DNA from 2 places in the Microbacterium sp. 22242 genome. Region 2 is predicted to be linked to the other one. Evidence: riboswitches for the same ligand, from Rfam matches in the RefSeq annotation. Region 2 holds a riboswitch; the other holds the start of a gene.

Region 1 (11,331 bases), on a different contig from region 2:
GCACGATCACCGGCTTCGGCGAGGCCGGCCGGATGACGCAGTTCAAGGACAAGTCGTCGCGGTTCGGCGCCGACGCGACCTCCGTGGGCCTGTTCACCTACCCGGTGCTGATGGCCGCCGACATCCTGTTGTACCAGACCGACGTGGTGCCCGTCGGCGACGATCAGAAGCAGCACGTCGAGCTGACCCGCGACCTCGCGGAGCGGTTCAACGCCCGCTTCGGCGAGACGTTCGTGGTGCCGATCCCGGTGATCCAGAAGGACACCGCCCGCATCTACGACCTGCAGAACCCGACCTCGAAGATGTCGAAGTCGGCGGAGTCCGATGCCGGAGTGCTGTGGCTGCTGGACGACCCGGCGAAGTCGGCGAAGAAGATCATGCGCGCGGTCACCGACAACGAGGGATCCGTGCGTTACGACCGCGAGAACAAGCCCGGTGTCTCGAACCTGCTCACGATCTATGCGGCGCTGACCGGACGTCAGATCGCGGCGATCGAGGACGAGTACGCGGGTCGCGGCTACGGCGACTTCAAGAAGGGCCTCGCCGAGGTGGTCGTGAACGAGTTCGGGCCGGTGCGCGAGCGCGCGAACCAGCTGCTCTCCGACCCCGCCGAGCTGGACCGCATCCTGGCTGCCAACGCCGCGAAGGCCGACGAGGTCGCCGACAAGACCCTCGCCGACGTCTACGACCGGGTCGGCCTGCTCCGCCGGGTGGTGCTGTAGGCGCTTCCCCTGGGCCTTCGCCTTTCGACATGGTCGCGCCCGCGCGTCCCAAAGTCAGTCGATTCGGCTTCTCGCTGAGCCGCTGACGGCCGAGATCCCGCGATCGACTGAGTTCGGAACGATGCGGCGGCGCGCAGGGCGGAAGCCGCGCATTCCCCGCAGCGCCGCGACGACCCCTGCTCGGTCGTACATGATGTCCTCGGCGACGAGCCGGAGGACGCAGAACCCCAGCGCTGCGAGGCGCCGATCGCGCTCGTAATCGCGTACTCGCTGCGCCCAGTCTTCGTGGTGCGCCCTGGAGTCGCATTCGACGACGAGCCATCCGTCGAGCACCAGATCCACGCGACCGAAGTCGAACTGGACCTGAGGCACCACCTCGAAACCCAGCGCACGCGCCGCAAGACGGACCAGCGTCTCCGGCCCGGACTCCGCCCGCCCGTCGACCAGGCGGCGCAGGACCCGCTTTCTTCGGGGTGCGAGTTCGAATACCTCGTCGAGCCCGTGCAGGTCGATCAGACCTTGATGCAGCGCGCTGTCCAGCGACGCCACGGCGTCCCGCGGCTGCTGACAGCACAGCGATTGGGCGAGCGCCTCGACGAGGGGCACGGTCAGGTCGTTCCACGGCGCGGAGCACGTGCGCCAATGTCGCGTGATGCGCGGCGACGGTTGCGCCTGCCGAGCGGAGTGCGGCGTCATCTGCACGTGCAGCGGATGCCTGTCCCGGACGAAGACCCCGGCAAGCGTCAGCGCGGTGACGCAATCGGCTCTCCCGCCGAGACGACCGGCATGGACGGCCGTCTCCGAGCAGCCCGTGGTCGTGTACTGCCCCTGACGCAACCGGATCAGGCGGCCGTCGCGCGCCGCCTGCGCGATCGACCTGGTCGTGTACCCCTGGGCGCGCAGTTCGAAGGTCTTGAATCGCTGGTCGTTCATCATCCCCTGAGGCTGGCGATCCCGGAGGTGCCGCGGACCCGTGCCACCGGGAACGGTGCGGAACGGCGCCATCGGCGCGCCTGCGGAGGGCGAAGAACCGCCGGCGCGACGAAGAACCGCCGGCGCCTCGTTCCGAACTCAGTCGATTCGGCGCGCAATCACGGCAACGCCGGTGCTGCAGCGGAAATCGACTGAGTTTCGAACGGCGCGCGACGACGAACCGCACCCGCGGGCCCGTTTAGGCTGAACCGATGGAACCGGTCGAGCTGCGTACGCGGCGCCTGGCCCTGCGCCCACCCGCATTCGCCGACGTCGACGCGATCACGGCGGCCTGCCAGGATCCGGAGATCCCGCGCTGGACCACCGTGCCGAGCCCGTACGCTCGCGCCGATGCCGAGGACTACGTCCGTCTGGTCGGCCAGTGGTGGGAGGACGGATCCCAGACGGTATGGGCGGCGTACGCCGACGGCGTGATCGTCGCGTCGATCGGCCTGCATCACATCGTCAAACACGCCAGCGGAGGCGACGCCGAGCTCGGTTACTGGGTCGCCGCGCCAGCCCGCGGACGCGGATACCTGACCGAGGCCGCACGCGCCGTGATCGACTGGGGCTTCACAGAGCTCGGACTCGCCCGCATCACCTGGCGCGCGGTGGTCGGCAACGTGGCGTCCGCCCGCAGCGCCCGTGCGCTCGGATTCCGCTTCGAGGGTGTGCAGCGCCAGGTCCTCACCGGTCCTCGCGGCCGGGATGACGGATGGGTCGCAGGACTGCTGCGCACCGACGATCGCGCGCCGGTCCCCTGGCCGATCGATCTGAGCTGAGACGCCGCCCGGATGTCCCCGCTCGGTGGCAGGATGAACCCATGCCGGAGATGCCTGAGGTGCAGGGGCTGGTCGACTTCCTCGCGGATCGCGCGGTCGGCCTGACGATCACGCGCGCGTCTGTGTCGGCGATCTCCGCGCTGAAGACCTTCGATCCGCCGGTGACGGCCCTGGCCGGATCGCGGGTGAGCGGCGCGGCCCGGCACGGCAAGTTCCTGGATCTCACGCTGGAGAGCGACGCCGAGCCGAACCTGCACTTCGTCTTCCACCTCGCGAAGGCCGGGTGGCTGCGCTGGTACGACGCGCTGCCGGCGACGCTGATCCGGCCGGGAAAATCCCCGATCGCGATGCGGATCGCCTTCGACGACGGCAGCGGCTTCGACCTCACAGAGGCGGGGACGAAGAAGTCGCTCGCGGCCTACGTGGTGCGGGATCCGGCGGAGGTGCCGGGGATCGCCCGGCTCGGTCCGGACCCGCTGGATCCGTCGTTCACGCGGGACGCGTTCGCCGCGCTGCTCGAAGGCCGGCGCACTCAGATCAAGGGCCTGCTGCGGGATCAGGGCGTGATCGCCGGGATCGGCAACGCCTACTCGGACGAGATCCTGCACGCAGCGCGGATGTCGCCGTATGCTCCCGCCGGCGGCCTCGGCGCGGATGACGTGACCCGGCTCTACGACGCGATGGAGAGCACGCTGCGCGACGCGGTGGCCGAGGCCACCGGGAAGCCCCCCGCCGATCTCAAGGACGCCAAGCGGCGGGGCATGCAGGTGCACGGCCGGCGCGGCGAGACCTGCCCGGTGTGCGGCGACACGGTGCGCAGCGTGTTCTTCGCCGACCGCTCGCTCGAGTACTGCCCCACCTGTCAGACCGGCGGAAAGGTGCTCGCCGACCGGCGGCTGTCCCGCCTGCTGAAATGAGGCGTCGGCGAGGCGGGCGCACGTCACCGCACGTCACAGGAGCATTCGCCGGAATGAATCGGATGGAGAGGTGTTGAGTAAGCTGAGAGCAGTAACGTGCTCCGGGGTCGGTGAGAATCCGAACCGGCGGTGACAGTCCGCGAACCGAGGTCGCATCCGAGATGCGACCGAGGCCGACCCGGTGGAATTCCGGGACCGACGGTGATGCGAGCGAGACGCTCGCGAGTCCGGATGAGAGGCAGCACGCATGATCGCCGTGCGCCTTGCCCCGGGCATCCGAACCCCTGATCAGGACAAGGAAGCGACAGCGACATGACCGTGACGGCGGCGGAGCACGCGGCGATGCTGCGCGCCCTCGAGATCGCCGATCGCGGCCCTCGCGGGGTGAACCCGCAGGTCGGCGCCGTGATCCTCTCCCCCTCCGGAGACGTGCTCGCCGAGGGCTGGCACCGCGGCGCGGGCACCCCGCATGCGGAGGTCGACGCGCTCTCCCGGCTCTCCCCCGCGCAGCGGCGCGGAGCCACCGCGGTGGTCACCCTCGAACCCTGCAACCACACCGGACGCACCGGCCCCTGCGCGGTCGCACTCGTCGAGGCCGGCGTGGCCAGAGTCGTCTACGCGCTGGACGATCCGGGCGATCACTCCGGCGGCGGGGCGGACCGCCTGCGCGCGGCGGGCGTGCAGGTCGTCGCCGGCGAGCAGGCCGACGCCGCTCGCGCGCTCATCGCCGGCTGGCTCGCCGTGCAGCGGCTCGGCCGCCCGCATGTCACCGTGAAGTGGGCGCAGAGCCTGGACGGACGAGCGGCCGCGGCGGACGGATCCAGCCAGTGGATCACCGGTCCGGAGGCGCGCGCCGACGTGCACAGGCGCCGCGCCGAGGCCGACGCGATCGTCGTCGGCACCGGCACCGTGCTCGTCGACGATCCGGCGCTCACGGCCCGCGACGGCGATGCGCTGCTGCCGCATCAGCCCATCCCCGTCGTGATCGGCGCGCGGGACACGCCCGCGGATGCGGCGCTGCGCCGGCACCCGCACGAGCCCCTGTTCTACCCGCAGCACGACCTCCACGCGGTCCTCGAGGACCTCCGCGGAAGCGGCGTGCAGCGCGTCTTCGTCGAGGGCGGCCCCACGCTCGCGAGCGCGTTCCTCGCCGCCGGTCTCGCGGACGACGTGCTGGCGTATCTCGCACCGGTGCTGCTCGGCGGCCCGCGGCTCGCACTCACCGACATCGGCGTCGCCACGATCGCCGAGGCCCGGCGCCTCGTGGTCGACGAGTGGCTTCCGCTCGGACCCGACCTGCTGGCGATCGCCCGCGTCGAGGCGCCGGACCCAGTCCTGACAAACGCGGGCGGAAGCGCCGCCCGCACCGAGACCACCCGGAACGAGGGAGGATCCTGATGTTCACCGGAATCATCGAGGAGATCGGCGAGATCACCGCGATCGCGCCCGCCGGCGACGGCTGGCGGCTGACCGTGCGCGCGCCGAGGGCCGCATCCGACGCAGTGCACGGCGAGTCCATCGCCGTGAGCGGCGTGTGCCTCACGGTCGTGGGATCCACCGACTCGACCTTCGACACCGACGTGATGAAGCAGACGCTGGACGTGGCGGCGATCGGCCGGGCGGCCGTGGGCACGCGCGTCAACATCGAGAAGGCCATGCCGGTCGGCGCGCGACTGGGCGGCCACATCGTGCAGGGACACGTCGACGGCGTCGGCACGGTGCTCGAGGTGCGGCCTGGCGCCGAGTGGAGCGTGCTGCGGATCTCGCTGCCGCACGACCTCGCCGCGCTCGTCGTCGACAAGGGATCCATCTCCGTGGACGGCACGTCCCTGACGGTCAGCGCCGTGAGCGCACCGCCCGCCGCGCGAGGCACGGGATCCTCGGCGAGCTCGTCGACCGAGCACTGGTTCGAGGTCTCGCTGATCCCGGAGACCCTCGCCGCGACGACCCTCGGATCCCGGACGGTCGGCGACGTCGTCAACCTCGAGACCGACATCCTCGCCCGGCACGTCGAGCGGCTGCTCGCGTTCCGGTCCGCCGATTCCGCTGGCAGCCTGGCCGCAGGCGCCGGCGCCGCTACCCCGGAAGGAGGCTCGCGATGAGCCTTTCCACGATCCCCGAGGCGCTGGAGTCGCTCCGCGCCGGCCGCCCCGTGCTCGTCGCGGACGATGAGAACCGCGAGAACGAGGGCGACGTCATCCTCTCCGCCGAGCTCGCCTCGCCGGAGTGGATCGCGTGGACCGTGCGCTGGACGTCGGGCTACCTGTGCGCTCCCATGCCCGCCGACGTGGCGGACGCGCTGAACCTGCCGCCGATGGTGGAGTCCAACGAGGACGCCCGCGGCACCGCGTACACGATCAGCGTGGACGCGGCCTCCGGCGTCACCACCGGGATCAGCGCGGCCGACCGCGCGCGCACCCTGAACGTGCTCGCGAACGCCGCATCCGTCCCCGGCGATCTGATCCGCCCCGGACACGTGCTGCCGCTGCGCGCCGTCGACGGCGGAGTGCGCGAGCGCAGCGGTCACACCGAGGCGGCCGTCGAGCTGATGCGCCTGGCGGGCCTGCGCCCGGTCGGCGCAATCGCCGAGGTCGTCGCCGAGGACGGGGGGATGATGCGCCTTCCCGGTCTGCTCGAGCTCGGGGAGCGCGACGGCATCCCGGTGATCACGATCGAACAGCTCATCGCCTACCTCGACGAGCACGAGCCGCTCGATTCCGCACCACCGAAGCGCCGCCGCGTGAGCCTGCGCGCCGACGCCACGGTGCCCACCACGCACGGCGTCTTCCGGTTCCTCGCCTACAAGGACAGGATCACCGGCACCGACCACATCGCGGTCGTCTCCGGCGAGCCCAGCGACACCGCCCTGGTCCGTGTGCACTCCGAGTGCCTCACCGGCGAGGCGTTCGGCTCGCTCAAGTGCGAGTGCGGCCCGCAGCTCGAGGCGGCGCTCGACGCGATCGAGCAGGAGGGCGGCATCGTCATCTACATGCGCGGCCACGAGGGACGCGGGATCGGCCTGATCAACAAGCTGCGCGCGTACAGCCTGCAGGAGGAGGGGCTCGACACCGTCGACGCCAACCTCGCCCTCGGGCTGCCCGCCGACGCCCGCGACTACGCGGCGGCTGCCGGGATCCTCACCGACCTGGGCGTGTCGAAGGTGCGGCTGCTGACCAACAACACGGACAAGGTCGCGCAGCTGCGCGAGCTCGGCCTGGACGTCATCGAGCAGGTCCCGCTGATCGTCGGCGTCGGCCCCAACAACCACCAGTACCTGGAGACCAAGCGCGACCGGATGGGGCACATCATCGGCGAGTCCGAACTCGCCGCCGCCCTGGCCGTGAACGCCGAGCACGGAGAGGACCACGCATGAGCGGCGCAGGAGCACCGGCCACCGGAGGATTCGACGCGAGCGGCCTCGACGTCGTCATCGTCGCCGGCACCTGGCACCAGACCATCACCGACGGGCTCATCGCGGGCGCGCAGCGCGTGCTCGAGTCCACCGGGGCGAACCACCGCCTCGTGCGGGTGCCCGGCTCGTTCGAGCTCGCCGTCGCGGCGCAGGCCGCTTTCGCCGGCGGTGCCGATGCCGTGGTCGCCCTCGGCGTGATCATCCGCGGCGGCACCCCGCACTTCGAGTACGTCTCCGCAGCCACCACGGACGGCCTCACCCGCGTCTCGCTCGACGCCGGCAAGCCGGTGGGCTTCGGCGTGCTCACCCTCGACGACGAGCAGCAGGGTCTCGAGCGCGCCGGGCTCGAGGGCTCCAAGGAGGACAAGGGCGCGGAGGCGGCGGACGCCGCCCTCCGCACCGCCCAGGTCATCCGGTCGTTGCGCGGCTGACCCGGGACCGGGGCGGTCGGGCCGTGCGGCCGGGCGGCCACGGCGTTCCAGCGCGTCCACCCGGCCGCAGGATCCGCCGGGGCATAGCCTGAACACATGCAGACCCTTCGTGAGATCGTCGTCTTCATCCACCTCCTCGGCTTCGCCACGCTCTTCGGCGCCTGGCTCGCCCAGGCCGTCGGGGGCAAGCGCGAGTTCACCACGCTGATGAACATCGGCCTCGCGATCGCGGGCGTCGCGGGGCTGATCCTCGCCGCGCCGTGGGGGATCGACTTCACGCCGGGCATGAGCTTCTACCTGAAGATCACGGTCAAGCTCGTGGTGCTGATCGTCATCGGCGCCCTGATCGGCATCGGCATGGGCCGCCAGAAGCGCGGTGCGGCCGTGCCCGCCGGGATGTTCTGGGCGGTCGGTGCGCTCACCCTGCTGAACGCGATCCTCGGCTTCTTCTGGCACTGACCGCTCCAGCCGTCCGGATCTGAACGCCGCGCCGTGTCACACTCCGCCGCGCTCGCGTGTCAACCTGTGTGCCCGCTGTATGCCGGGCGTAGACTCCCCCGTGCTCGCGCGGCTGGGGAATCCCGCGGGCTCTGAACGACGCATCGACCGGAGGACCGCATGAGCACGAGCACTGTCACCGCACCCGCCAATCCGCGATCGCGGGTGATCCTCGCCAGCCTCATCGGCACGACGATCGAGTTCTACGACTTCTACGTCTACGCCACCGCCGCGGTGCTGGTCTTCCCGATCCTGTTCTTCCCCACCGGCAACGACACCACCGCCCTGCTCGCGTCGTTCGGCGTGTTCGGGGCCGCGATGATCGCCCGGCCGATCGGCGCCATGGTCTTCGGCCACTTCGGCGACAAATACGGCCGCAAGGCCACTCTGGTCGCGTCCCTGCTCACGATGGGCGTCGCCACGTTCCTGATCGGCCTGCTGCCGACGTTCCCGCAGATCAACTGGTGGGCGGCCCTGCTGCTGCTGGTCCTGCGGCTGGCGCAGGGCTTCGCGCTCGGCGGGGAGTGGTCGGGCGCCGCGCTGGTCGCCACGGAGAACGCCCCGGCGGGCAAGCGCGCCTGGTACGGATCCTTCCCGCAGCTGGGCGCCCCGCTCGGCTTCATCATCGCGAACGGCCTGTTCCTGATCATCAACGCGATGCTGCCGAACGCGGCCAACCCGGCGCTCAAGTCGGAGGCGTTCCTGAGCTGGGGTTGGCGGGTGCCGTTCCTGTTCTCCGCGGTCATGGTGATCATCGGCCTGTGGGTGCGGCTGAGGCTCGTCGAGTCGGAGACGTTCAAGCGCGCAGAGGACAAGGGCGTCATCCGCAAGCTGCCGCTCGCGACCGTGTTCCGGCACCACTGGTGGCACCTCATCCTCGGCACGTTCGTGATGCTCGCGACCTACGTGCTGTTCTACCTGATGACCAACTTCACCCTCTCGTTCGGCACCAAGCCGTGGTCGCTGCAGATCGCGACCGCTGCTGCGGAGAAGGCCGCAGTGGCGACGGGCAAGCCCTTCGACGCCTCCGGCTTCGCGGCCCAGTTCTATCCCGGTCAGGGCTTCGGATACATCGACTTCGTGGTCATGCAGATCGTCGGGGTCGTGTTCTTCGGGATCTTCACGCTGCTCTCCGGGCCGTGGGCGGACCGGATCGGCCGCCGCAAGCTCCTGATCTGGACGACGGTCGCGATCATCCTGTTCGGCTTCACGTTCCCGTTCTTCCTCGGCCAGCACGCCGGCGAGCCGTTCGCGGTGGTGCTGACCCAGTCCTTCCTGATCCTCGGCTTCCTGCTCATGGGCACGACATTCGGGCCGATGGGGGCGCTGCTGCCCGAGCTGTTCCCGACGAACGTGCGGTACACCGGCTCGGCGGTGTCGTACAACGTCTCGTCGATCCTCGGTGCCGCGGTGGCGCCGCTGATCGCGGTGTGGCTGTGGCAGCTCGCCGGCGGATCGCCGTGGCTGGTCGGCGTCTACCTCTCGTCGATGGCTGTGCTCACGCTCATCGCGCTGATCCTCATGCCGGAGACCAAGGACCACGACTACGAGGACGACCTCGGCGTGTCCGCCGGCAGCTGAACCGGATCCGTCAACATCGATTGACAGGCCTCCTCGCGTCAACGAGCATTGACACGAGGAGGCCATCATGACGAGGACGGCGATCGACACGGATCCCCAGGGCGAGCCGCTGGCGGAGCTGCATCGGCTGGTCGAGGCGCGCCGCGGGATCGCGCGTGCCGAGGAGGTGCAGGTGCGCCGAGCCCGAGCGGCCGGCTACTCGTGGCAGGCGATCGCGAGCGCCCTGGGCACCACCCGACAGGCGGCGCATCGCCGGTTCGGGCGGCGCTGACGGTCGCCGGGCGCGCTCCGGGCAGCGGCTCGACAGCATCTGCCGAATTGATGTAGCACCGCGCATCTGTGTATTGGCGTGATCCAGTGGTGCACGATTTACTCGACTCATCACTCGCACGCCGGGACGCCTGAGCCCGGCTGCGGCCAGACTCGGCAGTTCCCGGACAGAGGAGTCCCCGATGAGCGTTGAGATCGCGACGTCGACGATCCGCACCCAGACCTTCCGCAAGACCCTGGGGCGGCTCGACATCGTCCTGCTCTCGGTCGCCGCGATCATCTCGATCGACACGATCGCGCAGATCGCGGCCGGCGGCGGCGCCCAGGCCTTCACCTGGACCCTCGTGATCGGGGTGACCTTCCTGCTCCCCTACGCGTTCGTCGTCTCCGAGCTGGGCAGCGCCTTCCACGAGGAGGGCGGCCCGTTCGTCTGGGTGCGGCTGGCGTTCGGCAAGCTCGCCGCGTCGATCTCGACGATGTTCTACTGGATCACCAATCCGCTGTGGATGGGCGGATCGCTCGTGTTCATCTCCGCCGCGACCTGGGACGCCTACATCGCGCCGATGAAGTCCGGCAGCGTCGCCGACTACGCGTTCAAGATCGTCTTCATCTGGCTCGCGATCCTGGTGGCCGTCGTCGGGCTGCAGTACGGCAAGCAGATCGTCGCCGCCGGCGGCATCCTCAAGGTCGCACTCCTGGTGGTCTTCGTGATCACGGTCGGCCTCTACGCCCTCCAGCACGGCGTCCACGGTTACGCGGTCGGGGCGTTCTCGCCGACGCTCGAGGGGTTCCTCGCGGTCACGCCGGTCATCCTGTTCGCGGTCGTCGGGTTCGAGGCCCCGAACGGCGCGGCAGAGGAGATGCGCGATCCGCAGAAGGACGTGCCCAAGGCAGTCGCCTCCTCGGGGCTGATCTCGATCCTCTGCTATCTCGTGCCGATCTTCGCGATCCTGGCGGTGCTGCCCGCCGACAAGGTGCAGGGTGCGACAGGTCTCCTGGACGCGTTCAAGGAGGTCTTCACGGTGTACGGGCCCGCCGCGGGACCGCTGCTCTGGGTCGCGGCCCTGCTCTTCGTCGTCGTCGTGCTGACCCAGGCGAGCGCGTGGATGATCGCCTCGGACCGGGTGCAGGCGGCCGCCGGCGCCGACGGGGCCTTCTTCCGCTACTTCGGGAAGTTCTCCGAGCGCCTCGGCACCCCGGTGCGCATGAACATGCTCTCCGGCGTCGTGGCGACGGTGTTCTGCATCGCCGCGACGGTGCTGCTCAACGGAAGCGCCTCGGCCGCGTTCACGGTGGTCCTCACCGTCGCGATCTCCACGCTGCTGCTGTCCTACCTCGTGATCTTCCCCACCGTCATCGCGCTGCGCAAGAAGCACCCCGACGTCCCGCGCCCGTTCCGGGTGCCCGGCGGGCGCGCCGGTCTGTGGATCTGCACGGTGGTGATCTACGCCTGGGTCCTGCTGGGCTCGTGGGTCGCCGTGTTCCCCGGCGTGCTCGAGTCGCTGTTCGGCATCGAGTACAAGTTCACCGACGTCTGGGGCGTCGACCGGACGACGTTCGAAGCGTTCACGATCGGCACGCTCGCCGCGATCACCGCGCTCGCGCTCGTCGGCTACCTGTACGAGCGCCGTCGGCCCGCCCTCGTCCCGACAGCAGGCCTCCACGAGGCCGGCGGGGCCGGCAGCCTCGCCACGCCCGCACCCATCGACGTCTGACCCTCGCCCGTTCTCCGCACAGAAGGAACCC
Region 2 (11,331 bases):
AGCACGCCGGAGTCCTTGTGCGCGCCGACGCCCTGCTGCGGCTCGGGCTCGTGGGAGCCCGGGTAGCGGACGATCTTGATCAGCGTGGACGGATCGCCGAAGTTCTCCTCGAAGTACGACTCGGCAGCTCCCAGGGAGCGGGCCCAGGCGCGCAGCAGCCTGCGCGCGACGCCGGAGAGCTGCTCGTGCCACTCCGCGACGATCTCGCGCAGCTCGGGCTGGGCGGCGGGCCACAGATTCGGCCCGATCAGACGGTTGTAGCCCGGACCGCCGTCGATCGCCTCGCGTTCGGGGCCGATGTCGATCTGCTCGCGCCAGTCCACTTGGCCCTGCGTGCGCTCGCCGCCGATCCGCGTGTAACCGCGGAAGTGCGGGCTCTTCACGTTCTCGATCGACAGCTTCTCCTGCTCCGGCAGGGCGAAGAAGTCCAGCGCCGCGCGGTGCAGGCGCGCCTCCAGCTCGGGCGTGACGCCGGTGCCGGTGAGGTAGAAGAAGCCCACGTCGTGGGTCGCCGCGCGCAGCTGCTCGCGGAATCGCGCCGCCGCCTCGGGGCCGGCATCGAGCTGGGAGAGATCGAGGATCGGAAGGTTCAGATCGGCCATACGGCGAGGCTAGGGCGGCCTGCCGGGCGGGATCCCGTTTGTTGCCGAGGATTACTCCCGGCCGCGGCCGATGGATTGGCGAGGATGTTCGGAGGGTGTGTAGGGTAGGTGAGGTTTACCTAACCTGTCCGTCTCTTTCAAGGATCCGCCGTGCTCGCCACCTTCCTGATCGGCCTCCGTGAGGGCCTCGAGGCCGCGCTCGTCGTCGGCATCCTCGTCGCGTACCTGAAGCGGCTCGGCCGGCGGGACGTGCTGCCGCGGATGTGGGCGGGCGTCGGCGCGGCGGTGCTGCTCGCGCTCGTCATCGGCGCGGTGCTCACGTTCGGCGCCTATGCGCTCACCTTCCAGGGCCAGGAGATCATCGGCGGCACCCTGTCTCTCGTCGCCGTCGGCATGGTGACCTGGATGATCTTCTGGATGCGCAAGGCGGGGCGCACCATGAAGGCCACCCTGCAGGGCGGTGTGGACCGCGCGCTCGAGGCGGGGACGGTCTGGGCGCTCGTGCTGGTCGGCTTCGTGTCCGTCGCCCGCGAAGGCATCGAGACCACGCTGCTGCTGTGGTCGATGGTGCAGTCGTTCGGCGATGCCCCGTCCGCGGTGCTCGGCGCCGCGCTCGGTCTCGCCGTCGCCGTGTTCGCCGGCTGGCTGCTCGCCCGCGGCGCCGTGCGGCTCGACCTCTCCCGCTTCTTCACCTGGACCGGCGGCTTTCTCGTGATCATCGCGGCCGGCGTCCTCGCCTACGCCGTCAGCGACCTGCAGGAGGCCGGCGTGATCCCGGGGCCGTTCACGGCCGCGGCGCCCGTGGACGGGCGCGGCACTGTGCTGGTCGGCGCCGCGGGGATCCCGTTCGGATGGTCCTTCGACGTCACCGCCGTGATCCGGCCGGACAGCGCGCTCGCGGTGCTGCTGCAGGCCACGGTCGGCTTCATGCCGCGGATGAGCTGGATCCAGGTGATCGCCTGGGTGCTCTACCTCGCGATCGTCGGCACGCTGTTCGTGCGCGGACTGAGCCGGTCGGCGGCCCGCACCTCCTCGACCTCCGCGGCCTCGAACTCCACCCCCTCGGAGTCCGCGCCCTCGAACTCCACGCCCGCGACCGTCTCGCCCACTCCCGGAGGAGCCTCATGACCCTCGCCCGCCGCCCGCTCATCGTCGTGGGCGCCGTCGCCGCTCTCGGCCTCGCCCTCAGCGGCTGCGTCGCCAAGTCCGACGTGTCGTCCGCCGGCCGCCTGACCGTCTCGTCCACCGCCGACGCGTGCACCGTCTCCTCCGGCACCGCGACGAGCGGCACGCTCGCGTTCGACGTCAGCAACAGGGGCGACGAGGTCACCGAGTTCTACCTGCTCGCCGAGGACGGGATCCGCATCGTCGGCGAGGTCGAGAACGTCGCGCCTGGCGCGTCCAGGACGCTCACCGTCGTGGCGCAGCCCGGCAAGTACTTCACGGTCTGCAAGCCGGGCATGGTCGGCGAGGGCGTCGGCAAGGGCGCGTTCTCCGTCACCGGCGAGAAGGTGGCCGAGCGCGGGGACGACGCGGAGCAGAAGAACAAGGCCGTCTCCCTCTACGCCGCGTTCGTCAAGGACCAGGTCGGCCGGCTGCTGCCGGCGGCCAAGACCTTCGCCGAGGCCTACCGCGGCGGTGACGACACGGCCGCGAAGCAGCAGTTCCCCGTCGTCCGCTCCTACTACGAGCGGATCGAGCCGGTCGCCGACAAGCTGGGCACGCTCGACCCGCGTCTCGACTTCCGCGAGCTGGACGCCAAGGCCGACGGGATCGACTGGACCGGCTTCCACCGGATCGAGAAGGACCTGTGGGCGCCGGCGCCCGGCGCGATGAACTCCGACGGCACGACGCCGGCGGCGAAGGACTGGACGCCGTCCACGCCCGCAGAGCGCGGCGTGTACGCCGACAAGCTCCTCGCCGACCTGCAGGAGCTGTACGACCACGTGCACTCCGACGCGTTCCTGAAGGATCTCGACGCGCAGGGCATCGCCGGCATCTCCAACGGCGCGATCTCTCTGCTGGACGAGGTCGCGAACGGCAAGATCACGGGCGAGGAGGACTGGTGGTCCGGCACCGACCTGTCCGACTTCGCCGCCAACGTCGAGGGGTCCAAGATGGCCTTCTCGCTCGTGCGCGACTTCGCCGACGGCAAGGGCGCCGAGGGGAAGAAGCTCGTCTCGCAGATCGACCGCGGCTTCTCCGCCCTCGAGGCCGAGCTCGCCGTGCACGGCTCCCTCACGGACGGCTTCCCTCCCTACTCGACCGTCACCGAGACGCAGAAGCGCGATCTCACCGACCTGCTGAACGCGCTGGCCGAGCCGCTGTCGAAGCTCACCGGAACGATCCTGAGCTGATGACGGTCCCCGAGCCTGCCGACGGGCGGCAACCGGTCGACGGGGCGCACGCCGATCAGGCCGCCGCGGCACCGGCCGACTCGACGTCGGACGCGAACGGCATCAGCCGGCGCGGCCTCCTGGGGTGGGCGATCGGCAGCGGCGTGGCCGGGCTCGCGGTCGGAGCCGGCGGGACCGCCGCGGTCGTGGCCGCGCAGAGCGGAGCTCAGCCCGCCGACGAATTCGCGTTCGAGGGTGCGCACCAGGCCGGGATCACCAGCCGGGTGCAGGAGCACCTGCACTTCGCGAGCTTCGACATGATGCCGCACGCGAGCCGCGACGACCTGGTCTCGCTGCTGCAGGACTGGAGCTACGCCGCCTCGCGGATGGCGAAGGGTCTGGACGTCAGCGCGTCCGGTGCGGTCGGCGGGTCGCCCGAGGCGCCCCCGGACGACACCGGCGAGGCGCAGGGCCTGAGCGCGAGCGGGCTCACGATCACGTTCGGGCTCGGCGCCGGGCTGTTCGAGACCGAGGGCGACAGGTTCGGGATCGCGCACCGTCGCCCTGCCGCGCTCGTGGCGCTGCCGCCCTTCGTCGGCGACGCCCTGGACGCGGCGTACACCGGCGGAGACCTGTGCATCCAGGCCTGCGCGGACGACCCGCAGGTCGCGGTGCACGCGGTCCGCAACCTCAGCAGGATCGCGTTCGGCCGTGCGCGCCTGCGCTGGTCCCAGCTGGGCTTCGGCCGGACCTCGCGCACCTCGGCCGAGCAGCAGACGCCGCGCAACCTGTTCGGCTTCAAGGACGGCACCGCGAACATCCTGGCCGACGACACCGCGGCGCTGCAGAAGCACGTGTGGGTCGCCGAGCAGGATGAGCCGGCCTGGATGGCGGGCGGCTCGTACCTGGTCGCGCGCAAGATCGCGATGCTCGTGGAGACCTGGGACCGGCTGCGGCTGAGCGAGCAGGACCGCACGATCGGCCGGGCGAAGGGGAGCGGTGCGCCGCTCTCGGGCGGGGACGAGTTCACCGAGCCGTCCTTCCACGGCGGACGCATCGACGAGAATTCGCACGTGCGCCTCGCGCATCCGAGCGTGAACGACGGCGTGCGGATCCTGCGCCGCGGCTACAACTACGTGGACGGCAACGACGAGCTCGGCAAGCTCGATGCCGGCCTGTTCTTCCTCTCCTATCAGCGCTCTCCGGAGCAGTTCATCGGGATCCAGAAGCGCCTCTCGACGGACCTGATGAGCGAGTACATCCGGCACATCGGATCCGGCCTCTGGGCGATCCCGCCGGGAGCCGCGAAGGGCTCCTACGTGGGCGCGGGCCTGTTCGCGTGACGCCGACGGCCCGGCAGTCGCCGCGTCGCGCTGTATGACGCGATCACCAGGTCGATACACTCCGGTCACCGGCGGTCCGCGGGAATACTCCCGCCGGGCTCGCGTTGCATCAGATACATTCAAGTGAATAGAAATCTGAAGGAGAGCGCAGTGAGCGAGTCGAGCACCTGGTCGGGCATGCAGTTCGGCCTCATGTCGGTCAGCGACATCACCCGGAACCCGGTGACAGGGGAGACCCCGAGCGAGCGCGAGCGGATCCAGAACACGCTCACGATCGCCAAGCACGCGGAAGAGGTCGGCCTCGACGTCTTCGCGATCGGCGAGCACCACAACCCGCCGTTCTGGTCGTCCAGCCCGACGACCTTCCTCGCGGCGCTCGCCGCGCAGACCGAGCGCCTCATCGTGTCGACCTCGACGACGCTGATCACCACGAACGACCCGGTGAAGATCGCCGAGGACTACGCCATGCTGCAGCACGTCTCCGGCGGGCGTATGGATCTCATGATGGGCCGTGGCAACACCGGCCCGGTCTACCCGTGGTTCGGCAAGGACATCCGCCAGGGACTCCCGCTCGCGATCGAGAACTACGCGCTGCTGCACGAGCTGTGGACCAAGGACGTCGTGGACTGGGAGGGGAAGTTCCGCACCTCGCTGCAGGGCTTCACGGCGACCCCGCGCCCGCTCGACGGCGTCGCGCCGTTCGTGTGGCACGGATCCATCCGCACGCCCGAGATCGCGGAGCAGGCCGCCTACTACGGCGACGGCTTCTTCGCGAACAACATCTTCTGGCCCAAGGAGCACTACCAGCGCCTGATCGGGCTGTACCGGCAGCGCTACGCGCACTACGGCCACGGCACCCCCGAGCAGGCGATCGTCGGCCTCGGCGGCCAGGCGTTCATCCGGCCGAAGTCGCAGGACGCGATCGACGAGTTCCGCCCGTACTTCGACAACGCCCCCGTCTACGGCCACGGACCGTCCATGGAGGACTTCACCGAGATGACGCCGCTCACGGTCGGCTCGCCGCAGCAGGTCATCGACCGCTACGCCGCGATGCGCGAGCACTACGGCGACTACCAGCGCCAGCTGTTCCTGATGGACCACGCCGGGCTGCCCCTGAAGACCGTGCTCGAGCAGCTCGACCTGCTCGGCGGCGAGGTCGTGCCGGTGCTCCGCAGGGAGCTCGCGCAGAACCGTCCCGCCACGGTACCGGACGCTCCGACCCACGCGGCCAGGGTCAGGGCGGTGTACGGCGACGGACCCGCGCGCGAGGCGCGGCCCGGTGCGAACCGCGGCGACAACCTGACCGCGGGATCGCCCTACCAGGACGGCGGCGCCGTCCCGGTCGCCTCGGTCACCGGTCCTGTCGAAGGGTCCGCGTTCGGCGCGGCGGCCACGAAGGCGGCCAACCGATGAGCGCCCGCCGGATCGCGGTGATCTCCGCGGGGCTGTCCAACCCCTCCTCGACCCGCATGCTCGCGGACCGGCTCGCCGCGGAGACCGTGCGGTCCCTGCGCTTCGACAAGCTCAATGACCGGTCGACAGGGTCGGACGGCGACGGCATCGAGGTCTCCGTCGACGTGATCGAGCTGCGCGATCTCGCGCACGACATCACGAACAACCTGCTCACCGGCTTCGCGCCGCCCGCGCTGGAGGCGGCGATCAACACCGTGGTCTCGGCCGACGGCCTGATCGCGGTCACGCCGATCTTCTCCACGAGCTACTCCGGCCTGTTCAAGTCGTTCATCGACGTGCTCGACCCCGACGCGCTCACCGGCAAGCCCGTGCTCCTCGGCGCGAACGCGGGCACCGCCCGGCACTCGCTCGCGATCGACTACGCCATCCGCCCGCTGTTCACGTATCTGCATGCGGAGCCGGTGCCGACCGGCGTGTTCGCGGCTTCGAGCGACTGGGGTGCGAACGCCGACGACGTCGCGCCGCTGAGCTCGCGCGTCGAGCGCGGTGCCCGGGAGCTGGCAGAGGCGATCGCCCGCCGCGAGCCGGCGAAGGATGCGGATCCGTTCGACCCCGCCTCCTACCTCGGCGAGGGGCGCTCGTTCGGGCATCTGCTCGGCGGCCTCGCGGGGGAGTAGCCCGGACGGCGGGCGGCCCTTCGTCTCGCTGCTCCGGTTGCTGGGGAGCGCAGCGAGACGAGGGCGCCGCAGCGGATCAGCCGATCAGGGCGAGGCCGGCGATCGTGGCCGACACCGCGTCGGCGAGTTCGCGGCCCTTCACGGCGAAGTGCCGCTGGAAGTAGTCGCGATGCTCCGCGTGCTCGTGGAAGTTGTGCGGGGTGAGGACGGCGGAGAACACCGGGACGTCGGTGTCCAGCTGCACGCGCATGAGCGCGTCGACGACCGTGGCCGCGACGAACTCGTGACGATAGATCCCGCCGTCCACGACCAGCGCGCTCGCCGCGATCGCGGTGTAGCGTCCGGTCCTGGCGAGCCGCTGCGCGTGCAGGGGGATCTCGAACGCGCCGGGCACGCGGTGCACGTCGACGTCGTCGATGCCGTGCTCGCCGAGCCGGGCGACGAACGCCGACACGGTCTCCTCCACGATCTCAGCGTGCCACTGGGCGGCGACGATGGCGATCTTCTCGGGCATGGTGGACTGCTCCTTCTGTCCTCTCTCATCCGGACTGTGACCGTCGGCTCCGGATTCTCGCCGGATCGGCGGTCCCCGCCATGGGGACCGTTCGCGGGCTCGCGCGGACTGGCCGCGTCACCGCCGGTGGGGACTTGCACCCCGCCCTGAGGACAGGACGACGCTATCACCGCGGCAGGGAGGAGACCGCCGCGCACGATAGCGTCGGCACCATGCCCGTCGTCCAGGCCAGCGTCACCGTCCCTCTCCCGCCGGAGCTCGCCTACGCCGTCTCCCAGACCACGGGCGAGGTGCGCCGGCGCTGGGACGTGTTCATCCGCGAGCAGCACTTCCTCGACGGCGCGACCGCGCCCGGCAAGGGGGTGCGCACGTACACCCGGCAACGGTTCGGACTCGCGATGGTCACGCATTACGTCTCGTACGCGCCGCCCACGAACGTCGGCATGGCGATGGAGAAAGGCCCGTGGTTCTTCCGCACCCTCGGCGCCGGCTGGCGCTTCGAGGCGGTCGCGGAGGGCACCCGTGCGGTCTGGAAGTACAGCTTCCGCTGCCGCCCGGCCTGGCTGGCCCCGCTCGCCGAACGGATCGGCGAGGTCGTGCTGGGCAGGGAGATCCGGATCAGGATCGCCGGATTCGCCCGCGGCTGTGCGGATCCGGTCGTGCTGGCCGAGGCGCGCCGGCTGGTGCAGGAGCAGGCGTCCCGGGAGTGAGCCGAGCGATGCTCAGTACCAGTTGTGCGCCATCTCGTGCGACCAGGCGCCGCAGGGGGATCCGTAGGCGCTCCGGATGTAGCTGAGACCCCAGTCGATCTGGGTGTCCCCGTTCGTGCGCCAGTCCGGCCCTGCCGCGGCCATCTTGTCGGCGGGGAGGGACTGCGGGATCCCGTACGCGTCGCTGTCCGGGTTGAGGGCGTCGGCGCGCCAGCTGGACTCCTGCATCCACAGGTTGTACAGGCAGCCGAACTGGTCCTGCCCCCAGCCGTAGTTGCCGAGCTGTCCGCGGGCGTACGCCTGCGCGCCGGCGGGGTCGACGTCCACGTCGCCGGAGTCGCCGAGGTCTCCGCCCCCTGATCCGGATCCCTGCTGCGCGGCGGCCGCGGCAGCGGCAGCGGCCGCCGCTTCGCGCTGCTGCTCGGCGACCTGCTGGCCGATGCGATACCGGCGCTCGACGTCGGCGGTGGTGTTCTTCAGCGTCGCGAGCTGCGCGTAGAGCGTGGTGACGTGGCCCTGCAGGTCCTTCACGGCGGCGGCCTCCGCGTCCGCCGCCTGCCGCGCTGTCTGCGCCGCCGCCGCGGCCGCCGCGGCCAGGTCGTCCCTGGCCTTCTGCGCCGCCTGCGCCTGGCTCTGCAGCGAGGTCGCCACGCCCTGCTGGGCGATCGCGCGCTCGCCCAGCGACGACCAGGTCGCGTCGAGCTTCTCCATCACGCCGAGCCGGGTGAGCAGTTCGTCGGGGTGCGCCGCGGTGAACAGCCGCACCGCGAGCGGCGCCGAGGTCTCGGTGCGGGTCCGGTTGGAGACGAGGGATCCGACCTGGTCGTGGATCTGCTGAACGGCCTGCTGCGCGGCGTCGGCCTGCGCGGTCAGCTCGTCGGCGCGGCGGGCGGCCGCGTCGGCCGCGGTGCGCGCGGCCCCGGCCTCCTGCGCGGCCTTCAGTGCGGCGGTCGACGCTTCGGCCGCCTTCTGCTGCGCGGACGCCAGGGCGTCGTTGATGCGGGTGATCTCCTCCTGCGTGGCCTGCTCGTTGCCCTGCGCGTTCTGCACGTCCTGCCAGGACGGGTAGTCGTCGGCGTACGCGGCTTCGGGTGACGCCACCAGCAGTGCGAGCAGCAGTCCGCCGACGGCCGCGGCGGCGAGGGCCGGACGCGCACGTCGGTTCCGCCCGACGCGCGGTTTCCGGACGGTCGCGAGGGTCACGGTTTCGACGCTAACCCCGAACCCTGTGGATCCGCGGCGTACGCGCGGTGGCACGGTCGATGCGGAGCGCGCCGGCGTGCGCCACAATCGGATCCGGGCGCCGTGCGGCGTCGGAAGGGGAACCGCATGCTGATCGTCGTCGCAGGAGGCACCGGGACCGTCGGCGTCGAGGTCGTGCGGCGCGCCGCCGCCCGCGGCCACGACGTGCGCGTGCTCTCCCGCAGCACCGGCGCGGACATGCGTGCGGCGACCGGACTCGCCGAGGCGGTCGCGGGCGCGGACGTCGTGGTGGACGTGCTCGGCATCCCCACCCTGAGCACGCGCACCGCGACCGCCTTCTTCCTGCAGACCACGGCGAACCTGCTGGCCGCGGAGCGCGCCGCCGGCGTCGGCCATCACCTCGCCCTCTCGATCGTCGGCGTCGATCGCGCCCCGTACGGCTACTACGGCGCGAAATGGGCGCAGGAGCGGGCGGTCGATGCGGGCGGGGTGCCCTGGACCATCCAGCGGGCGACCCAGTTCCACGACTTCGCGGCGCAGATGTTCGCGCGCACCGGGCTCGGACCGATCCATCCGGTGAGCAGGATGCGCACTCAGCCGATCTCGCTTGGCGAGGTGGCCGAGCGCCTGGTCGACGACGCCGAGGCCGGCCCTCGCGGACGGGTGCGCGACATCGCGGGGCCGCGCGAGGAGGATCTGGCGGAGATGATCAGGGCCTGGGCGCGGCACACCGGACGGCGGGCGGCGATGCCGAGGATCGCCGTGCCGGGGGCCTTCGGCCGCGCGATGCGCGACGGATCCGTTCTCCCCGGTCCCGATGCGGACCTGGGTTCGGTGACGTTCGCGCAGTGGCTCGAGGCCCAGCCGCAGGGCTGACGAGCGGACGCCCGGGCGGGGCGTGCCCGCCGGCGCCTGGCCTGCATACCCCACGGAGAGGGGCGCCGACGATCCCTCGTCGACGCCCCTCCGTGCGGGCAGCTGCGGCTCAGCCGCTCTTGCGGCGGAACTCGCGCTTCGTCTGAGCGGAGTGCGTGCCGTGCACGGCGGAATCGCCGTCCAGGTGCGCCTCACCGCGGTGCTGCTGGGCGTTCTTCTTCTCGAGCGCCTCCTTGAACTTGCGCTTCATGTCCGAGGCGGCGGTGTCGTCGGTACTCATGCGCGCCAGCCTAGCGCCGCCGCGGCCTCCCGCCCCCGATCGGACGGCACGCGAACGACGCCGGTCCGTCCGGAGACGCGAAGAGGGCGCCGGAGCGGACAGCAGGTGACCGCCGGCCGTGCATTCGGTGAACACTCCGCGATCGGGCCGATTCCGGCGGATCCACGGCGCGCGGGGCGGGATCCTGATGACGTGAGAGCAGCGATCGTCACGGAATCCTTCCTCCCGCACATGAACGGCGTGACCGGGTCCGTCCTGCAGATCCTCCGCCACTTCGAGCACCACGGGCACGAGGCCAGGGTGTACGCCCCGGCCGCAACGGGGATGCCGCGTCGCATCGGACATGCGCGCATCGAGGCGATCCCGTCCGTGGCGCTTCCCGGCTACCGCACCGTGCGCGTCGGCACCTCCAGCGTGCATCGGCTCTCCGCCGCGCTCGCGCGCTTCGAGCCCGACGTCGTGCACCTCGCCTCGCCGTTCGCGCTGGGCTGGCGCGGCGCGCTCGCCGCCGAACGGCTCGGCGTGCCGGCCGTCGCCGCCTACCAGACCGACGTCGCCGCCTACACGGCGCGATACGGCGTCTCTCTCACCACCGCGCTCGCGGAGGCGCACATCTCACGGCTGCACCGCCGCGCCACGCTCACGCTCGCCCCGTCGTCCGAGTCCGAGGACCAGCTCGCGCGGCTCGGCGTCGACCGGGTGCGGCGCTGGGGCCGCGGCGTCGACGCCGAGCGGTTCCACCCGGACCGACGCCGGGACGCATGGGCGCACCGCGGCGACGGCGAGGTCGTGGTCGGCTACGTCGGCCGGCTCGCCCCGGAGAAGCAGGTCGAGGATCTGCGCGTGCTGGCGGATCTGGGCGGCGTGCGGCTCGTGATCGTCGGCGACGGTCCCTCCCGGCCCAGGCTCGAGGCGATGCTGCCGCAGGCGGTGTTCCTCGGTCACTGCAGCGGACCAGAGCTCGCCGAGATCATGGCCTCCTTCGACGTCTTCGTGCATCCGGGGGAGAGCGAGACGTTCGGGCAGACCCTGCAGGAGGCGCACGCGAGCGGCGTGCCGGTGGTCGCCACGGGGCGCGGCGGCCCGCTCGACCTGGTGCGGACGGGCGTCGACGGCTGGCTGTACCGGCCGGGGGACCTCGAGGATCTGCGGGCGCGGGTGCTCGATCTCGTCGGCGATGCGCCCAGGAGGGCGGCCTTCGGACGGGCGGGGCGCGAGGCCGTGCAGGGGCGCAGCTGGTCCGCCGTGTGCGACGAGCTGATCGGGCACTTCGCGGAGGCGCGGGAGCTGCACCGCGTCGACGCCGGGCTGCGCGCCGCGCGATCCCGCCGCCCCGAGCTGGCCACGGCGGGGTAGCGCAAGCCTTGGCGCCGCTAT

The links. Region 2 has a riboswitch for FMN ahead of ACTJJZ_RS08085 (6,7-dimethyl-8-ribityllumazine synthase). Riboswitches for the same ligand answer to the same signal wherever they lie in the genome.
Region 1: another riboswitch for FMN. It lies ahead of ribD (bifunctional diaminohydroxyphosphoribosylaminopyrimidine deaminase/5-amino-6-(5-phosphoribosylamino)uracil reductase RibD); the one in region 2 lies ahead of ACTJJZ_RS08085 (6,7-dimethyl-8-ribityllumazine synthase).

The regions. Positions count from the first base shown of each region.
Region 1 is NZ_JBQEOZ010000002.1:188,284-199,614, forward strand. It holds gene trpS (tryptophan--tRNA ligase) at 1-722, shown strand, start outside; gene ACTJJZ_RS02595 (endonuclease domain-containing protein) at 777-1,658, opposite strand; gene ACTJJZ_RS02600 (GNAT family N-acetyltransferase) at 1,907-2,476, shown strand; gene ACTJJZ_RS02605 (Fpg/Nei family DNA glycosylase) at 2,518-3,393, shown strand; FMN riboswitch at 3,486-3,642, shown strand; gene ribD (bifunctional diaminohydroxyphosphoribosylaminopyrimidine deaminase/5-amino-6-(5-phosphoribosylamino)uracil reductase RibD) at 3,706-4,791, shown strand; gene ACTJJZ_RS02615 (riboflavin synthase) at 4,791-5,495, shown strand; gene ribA (GTP cyclohydrolase II) at 5,492-6,766, shown strand; gene ribH (6,7-dimethyl-8-ribityllumazine synthase) at 6,763-7,236, shown strand; gene ACTJJZ_RS02630 (Fe-S protein) at 7,333-7,695, shown strand; gene ACTJJZ_RS02635 (MFS transporter) at 7,855-9,315, shown strand; gene ACTJJZ_RS02640 (AsnC family protein) at 9,383-9,586, shown strand; gene ACTJJZ_RS02645 (APC family permease) at 9,768-11,300, shown strand.
Region 2 is NZ_JBQEOZ010000005.1:300,767-312,097, reverse strand. It holds gene ACTJJZ_RS08115 (isopenicillin N synthase family dioxygenase) at 1-602, opposite strand, end outside; gene efeU (iron uptake transporter permease EfeU) at 753-1,730, shown strand; gene efeO (iron uptake system protein EfeO) at 1,727-2,959, shown strand; gene efeB (iron uptake transporter deferrochelatase/peroxidase subunit) at 2,959-4,281, shown strand; gene ACTJJZ_RS08095 (LLM class flavin-dependent oxidoreductase) at 4,459-5,694, shown strand; gene ACTJJZ_RS08090 (FMN reductase) at 5,691-6,371, shown strand; partial or broken gene ACTJJZ_RS08085 (6,7-dimethyl-8-ribityllumazine synthase) at 6,448-6,891, opposite strand; FMN riboswitch at 6,899-7,043, opposite strand; gene ACTJJZ_RS08080 (SRPBCC family protein) at 7,098-7,595, shown strand; gene ACTJJZ_RS08075 (hypothetical protein) at 7,608-8,798, opposite strand; gene ACTJJZ_RS08070 (SDR family oxidoreductase) at 8,925-9,674, shown strand; gene ACTJJZ_RS08065 (DUF5302 domain-containing protein) at 9,784-9,954, opposite strand; gene ACTJJZ_RS08060 (glycosyltransferase family 4 protein) at 10,147-11,310, shown strand.